2 linked regions of the Sinorhizobium sp. BG8 genome follow. The protein of the gene in region 2 interacts with the protein of the main gene of each other region in a pairwise test. Links are inferred from orthologs where the notes say so. Each region holds a gene or a part of one and is shown on either strand. Other genes may lie near its edges.

What was found.
Region 1: the proteins of F3Y30_RS16265 (region 2) and ftsH interact in binary tests that used the Escherichia coli proteins (3 or more experiments, as listed by UniProt). The link is inferred for Sinorhizobium sp. BG8 from one-to-one orthologs.

The regions. Positions count from the first base shown.
Region 1 is NZ_CP044011.1:4,333,304-4,336,566, forward strand. Bases 51-2,996 are described here. They hold ftsH (ATP-dependent zinc metalloprotease FtsH), read right to left. Parts: upstream 2,518-2,996; coding sequence 583-2,517; downstream 51-582. Other genes in these bases: glmM (phosphoglucosamine mutase), read right to left, coding at 51-330; tilS (tRNA lysidine(34) synthetase TilS), read right to left, coding at 2,725-2,996. Also shown: more of glmM, read right to left, coding at 1-50; more of tilS, read right to left, coding at 2,997-3,263. UniProt on the Escherichia coli protein: Acts as a processive, ATP-dependent zinc metallopeptidase for both cytoplasmic and membrane proteins. Plays a role in the quality control of integral membrane proteins.
Region 2 is NZ_CP044011.1:3,445,092-3,448,407, forward strand. Bases 18-3,016 are described here. They hold F3Y30_RS16265 (protease modulator HflC), read right to left. Parts: upstream 1,975-3,016; coding sequence 1,060-1,974; downstream 18-1,059. Other genes in these bases: F3Y30_RS16260 (DegQ family serine endoprotease), read right to left, coding at 18-732; hflK (FtsH protease activity modulator HflK), read right to left, coding at 1,974-3,016. Also shown: more of F3Y30_RS16260, read right to left, coding at 1-17; more of hflK, read right to left, coding at 3,017-3,077; F3Y30_RS16275 (dihydrofolate reductase), read right to left, coding at 3,233-3,316.

The sequences.
Region 1 (3,263 bases), 890 kb from region 2 along the record:
GCCGTTGTCCTGGAAGGGATTGTGGGAGGCGGAGATCATCACGCCGATATCCGCGCGCAGCGATCGGGTCAGCATCGCGACAGCGGGCGTGGGGATCGGGCCGAGAACGAAGGCATCGACGCCGGCTGCGGTGAACCCGGCAACCATGGCGTTCTCCAGCATGTAGCCCGAGAGCCGTGTGTCCTTGCCGATCACGACGCGATGGCGATGCGTGCCGCGCCTGAAAATGGTTCCGACGGCAATGCCGACCCGCATGGCGAGGTCTGGCGTCATCGGAAAGGTATTAGATTGTCCCCGGATGCCATCCGTACCGAAGTAGCGACGTTTCATGTCACCTCCTGAAGTTTCTTGCGCCATGCTGCCGAAAGAGTCCGGAGATCATCCGGCGCGCAAGCATGGAGGCTTCTTATGACCTTCCCCTGCCATCGTCCTCGAGAACGTCGGCCTGCCGCTCTGTTTGCCACAATTTTTAGCAAAGAACAGCACTGCCGCCATCAGAATTCGTTACAGGCTGTTACCAATATGAAACCGGCCGCCAGGCTTTCGCCTGCGGCCGGTCGGTCGGAATTGCGACTGCGCGTCCTATTGGGGCTGTGGTTCGAGACCGCCTTCGGTCTCCCCGCCCTTGGTGCCGTCCTTCTTCGGACCGGCTTTCGGAACGGCCGAACCGCGGCTCGGGGGCGTATCGTCGCCAAGATCGCGCGCCGGCTTCTCGCCACGGATCAGGGCCTTGATTTCCTCGCCGGTGAGCGTTTCGTATTCCAGCAGCCCTTCCGCCAGTGCCACGAACTCGTGGTGTTGGTCGGTGATGATCCGCTTGGCCTCGGTATAGGCCTCGTCGATCAGGCGGCGGATTTCATTGTCGATCTTCTGTGCCGTCGATTCAGAAACGTTCTTCGACTGCGCGACGGAGTGACCGAGGAACACTTCCTGCTGGTTCTCGCCATAGGCGACCTGGCCCAGCTGATCGGAAAAGCCCCACTGGGTGACCATGGCGCGCGCAAGCTTCGTCGCCTGCTCGATGTCGGAGGATGCACCTGACGTGATGTTCTCCTTGCCGAAGGTGATTTCTTCGGCCACGCGTCCTCCCATCATGATGGCGAGGCGAGAGACCATCCACTTGTAGCTCATCGAATAGCGGTCGCCTTCGGGCAGCTGCATGACCATGCCGAGAGCGCGACCGCGCGGAATGATCGTCGCCTTGTGCAGAGGATCCGCGACAGGAACGTTGAGCGCAACGATGGCGTGGCCGGCCTCGTGATAGGCGGTGAGCTTCTTCTCGGCCTCGGTCATGGCCGAGGAGCGACGCTCCGCACCCATCATGATCTTGTCCTTGGCGTCCTCGAACTCCTGCATCGTGACGAGGCGCTTGTTGCGGCGTGCCGCCATGAGGGCAGCCTCGTTGACGAGGTTCATCAGATCCGCGCCGGAGAAGCCGGGGGTACCGCGAGCCAGAACCTTGAGATCGACGTTCGGCGCCAGCGGCACGTTGCGGACGTGAACCTTCAGGATGCGCTCGCGGCCGACGATATCCGGGTTCGGCACGACAACCTGCCGGTCGAAACGGCCCGGACGCAGGAGCGCCGGATCCAGGACGTCGGGGCGGTTGGTCGCGGCGATGAGGATGATGCCTTCGTTGGCCTCGAAACCGTCCATCTCGACGAGCAATTGGTTCAGCGTCTGCTCGCGCTCGTCATTGCCGCCGCCGAGACCGGCGCCGCGATGACGGCCGACCGCATCGATTTCGTCGATGAAGATGATGCAGGGTGCATTCTTCTTGGCCTGTTCGAACATGTCGCGGACGCGGGACGCACCCACGCCGACGAACATTTCAACGAAGTCGGAACCCGAAATCGTGAAGAAGGGCACGTTCGCCTCGCCCGCCACCGAGCGTGCGAGCAGGGTCTTACCCGTGCCGGGCGGGCCGACGAGCAGCACGCCGCGCGGAATACGTCCGCCGAGACGCTGGAACTTCTGCGGGTCGCGCAGGAACTCGACGATCTCTTCCAGGTCCTGCTTGGCCTCGTCCACGCCGGCAACGTCCGCGAAGGTCACGCGACCATGCGCTTCGGTCAGGAGCTTGGCCTTGGACTTTCCAAAGCCCATGGCGCCACGCGAGCCACCCTGCATCTGGCGCATGAAGAACAGCCAGACACCGAGGATAAGAAGCATCGGCAGCAGCGTACCGATATAGCTGAGGAACCCGGACGAGCCGTCCGTCTCCGGGCGCACGTTGATGACGACGTTCTTGGACTGAAGCCTGTCGACCAGCGAGTCGTCGACTGCCGGAGAGAAAGTCTGGAAGGTCGCACCGGTCTCGACGTAGCTGCCGACAACCTTACCGCCGGTAATCACCACCTCTTTCACCCTGTTCGAGTCCACTTCCTTGAGGAACTGCGAATAGGGGATTTCCCGCGAGCCGGTCTGGGCGGGGCTCGTCTGAAACATGCTGAACAGGGCGATCAGCAACAGAGCGATAATTGCCCACAGGGCAAAATTGCGGAAATTAGGATTCATCGAACTTCCCGGGCACTTTCTCGGCCGTGGCTTTCCTGGCCGCTTCACTGTCGCCTAACATAGGGTCGGAGCATGTCCTTGCCAAGGCAAACCGCACAACCCTGAGGCTTTTATCGAATCTTCTTGAATGGCACCGGTCTTTCTCGGCCGCGAACGGCGAGCGACCCGGCGGAAGGCATGTGCGGCAGGCAGCCGGGCAACCGCTCCTCACCCGCCGAACGGTGAGGGAAACGGCTCCCGCCCGAACGTGGGTGCAAGTGCATTGGCGAGCTCCAGATCGAAGGCGGGAAGGAAACGGTCGTAGGGGGCAAGATGCGCCTCGACTGAAACGGCGGCCCCCGGGGGCTCTCCGCCCGAGGTTTTCAGGCTGGGCGCGGCCCGTCCCGCCCTCTTCGCGACAGCGTCCGGCACGCTCCCGTCCGCCACAACCCCATAGGGCATGCGGTGCGAACCTGCCGCCTCGACGAGGAGTGGCGATCGCGACGCGTTGACGACCCAGTAGCGCCCGTCCCAGAGGCGTCTTTCGCCCGGCTGGACCGTCAAGGGCAGGATGCCGCGGCATTCGCGGTAGATGTAGAGCCCGTCCTTGCGCCGATCGTATACCACCCGTCCGAAGGTCACCCGCGACAGGATGCCGCTCTCGAGAAACGCTCGTAACGGCGATCGGTCGACCGGGCCGGCCGGAAACACCCTGCCGCCCATGGCCGCGGCCAGGCTGGTCACCGCGCGCCATCCGCCGCGATCGC
Region 2 (3,316 bases):
CTCACCCTTCATGTTGAACAGCGGACCGCCGGAATTGCCGCGGTTGATGGCGGCATCGGTCTGGATGAAATTGTCGTAGGGGCCGGCATTGATGTTGCGTCCGCGCGCGGAAATGATGCCGACCGTCACGCTGCCGCCGAGGCCGAACGGATTGCCGATGGCCATGACCCAGTCGCCGATGCGCATGCCCCTCGAATCGCCGAAGGGCACGGCCTTGAGCGGCGTCTTCGGCTCGACCTTCAGCAATGCGAGGTCGGTCTTTGTATCGGTCCCGACCAGCTTCGCCTTCAGCTTCGTACCATTGGCAAAATTGACCTCGATATCGTCGGCCCCTTCGATGACGTGATTGTTCGTCGCGATGAAGCCCGAGGGATCGATGACGAAACCGGACCCCAGCGAGTTGACCGTGCGCGGTCCGCCCTCGCCGCCTTCGCCGTTGAAGAATTCGTCGAAGAAGTCCTGGAACGGAGATCCTTCGGGCACCTGCGGTGTCGGCCCCTTGTCCTCCTCCTTGACGTTCTGCGACGTCGAGATGTTGACGACCGCGTCAAGCAGCCCCTCCGCCAGGTCGGCAACAGAAGCCGGACCGGCAATCGAGGAGGGTCCGGCGGCCAGCGCCGGGCTCTGGGCGAATGCAGAGGTCGGCAAACCGCCCGCGCCGACGGTCAGCACCGAAAGACCGGCTGCGACCGTGACCGCATGGAAAGATTTGGACCTGTTGCTCAAGGCCATGTCTGGCGTCCTTTTCGTTCAGTCGTGGAAGCTTCCACTCTTGGCCATGGATACGGCAGAAATGGGATGTCCATATCCGTGGCCGGGCATCTGCGCGCTCCTTGCAACTTTTGCCCGGCGCGTGCCGTGCCCGCAAGGGGCACCGTCGTGCGGCCGGCGGCAAAGAACGGACAGTTCCGCTATTATCCACCGCTTCACGCATCAGCGCCAAGGCAATTTGCCGTGTACGCTCCGTTATTTATTCCTCCGCAGAATCGAAAGGGCCGGTACGAGACCGGCCCTTCTGAAAGTCTGGGGATTCTACCCGGCGTTGCCGCCGGATGAATGTCAGTCGGCGGGCACCGGTGCGGTTGCCGGCGGCTTCGTTCCGTTGGCGTCTTCGAAATAACGGAAGAATTCCGAGTTCGGAGACAGGACGAGCGTCGTGTCGGAGCTTCCCATTGCCTCGCGGTAGGCGCTCATCGACCGGTAGAAGTCGAAGAAGCCCGGATCCTTCGAGAAGGCCTCGCCGAAGACGCGGTTGCGTTCGGCATCGCCCTGGCCTCGCAGGATTTCGGAATCGCGCTGGGCTTCCGCGACGATCTCGACGACCTGACGGTCGGCGATGGCGCGGCGGCGCTGCCCTTCTTCGTTGCCTCGTGCGCGGATCAGTTCGGCCTCGGCAAGACGCTCGGCCTTCATCCGGTCGAAGGTCTGCTGCGAGACTTCCTGCGTCAGGTCGGTGCGGCGGATCCGTACGTCCTCGATCGTCAGTCCGAGCGTCTCGGCGTCGCGGGAAAGCTCGTTGCGCACTTCGCGCATCATCGAGGACCGCTCTTCGGACAGTGCGGACTCGAAACCGCGCAGACCGTAGACCCGGCGCAGAGCCGCATCGAGACGGGTTCTGAGCCGCGATTCGGCCGCTTCCCGGTCACCCGAGACGGTCTGGCGGAACGTGCGCGCATCGGTGATCTTGTAGACCACGAAGGCATCGACCTCGTAGAACTTGCCGCCCGATACCTGGACGCGGATGTTGTCCAGATCGAAGCGAAGCGCCTGGTCCTGCACGTACTGGACGCTGTCGGCATCCATGAAGCCGAAGGGCAGCTTGAAGTAGATGCCCGGCTCCGACTTGACGTCCTGGATCTGGCCGAAGCGCACGACGATGGCCTGCTGGCGTTCGTTCACGACGAAGACGGACGAATAGGCGATGAAGAGAATGACGGCGATGCCGATCAGGATGGCGGGAAAACGGTTACCCATTACTGGCTCCCTCCCGCCTGCGTCTGCGCAGCCTTGCCGAGTTCGTTCAGCGGAAGGAAGGGCACCACGCCCTGCCGGCTCTCGCCCTCGTTGATGATAACCTTCTTGGAATTCTTCAAGACGCTTTCCATGGTTTCGAGGAACAGACGCTTGCGTGTGACTTCGGGCGCCGTCGCATACTGCTCGTAGATCGAGACGAAGCGCTGCGCTTCACCTTCCGCTTCCTTCACGACGCGGTCCTTGTAGGCTGCCGCCTCTTCGCGGACCTGAGCGGCCTGGCCTCGTGCGAGACCTAGCTTCTGGTTGGCGTACTGGTTGGCTTCCTCGACGAAGCGGTCTTCGTCCTGCTCGGCGCGCTGCACTTCGTCGAAGGCGTCGGCCACTTCACGCGGCGGCGATGCGTCCTCGATCGCGACCGTGTTGACCGAGATGCCGGAACCGTAGGAGTCCATCGTCGCCTGGATCGTCGCTTTCACGCTTTCGGCGATCGCCTGGCGGTTGTCGCGGAAGATGTCCTGGGCAGGACGGCGGCCGACGACTTCGCGCATGGCGCTCTCGGAAACCTGCTGCAGGGTTTCGGCCGGATATTCGAGGTTGAAGAGGTAAGCCTTGGGATCGGTGACGGAGTACAGTACCGAGAACTGCACGTTCACGATGTTCTGGTCGCCCGAAAGCATCAGTCCGGAATTCTCGGAATTGACCGATGCGCCCTTGCGGCCGATGTTCTGCTGCTGCTCGGTGATCTTCACCAGCTCGACGGTTTCAAGCGGCCAGAAGTGGAAGTGCAGGCCCGGCATGGACACTTCTTCCTTCGGCTTGCCGAAACGCAATTCGACGCCGCGCTCGTCCGGCTGGACCGTGTAGATCGAGTTCATCAGCCAAAACACGCCGATCAGAAGCAGCGCGATGATGACGACGCCGCCGTTGAAGCCCCCCGGCATGACATTCTTCAGCTGGTCCTGGCCACGGCGGATGATCTCCTCGAGGTCCGGCGGGCCGCCGCCGCCGCCACGCGGACGGTTCGGGCCTTGCCCCCACGGTCCCTGATTGTTGCCGCCGCCGCCCCACGGGCCGCCGCCGCCGTTTTGATTGCTCCAGGGCATCAATACCTCTTTCTCTGGAAACTCCCTATCTCACATGCGCGAAATGTTTTTCGGCGTCATATGAAGTGATCCCGTTATAGGTATCAGCCGACGGCCTTTCAACGGAGACGAACCAACTTACGGAGAAATGCGTCAAAATAGTCCAGCAAAATGCTCTAAATACGCTTCCAAGTTACGAAATGCATCGCGTGGCTGTCTTTTTCGCCGCGCTCCATCGGTTCCTCGAACACCCTCGAAAA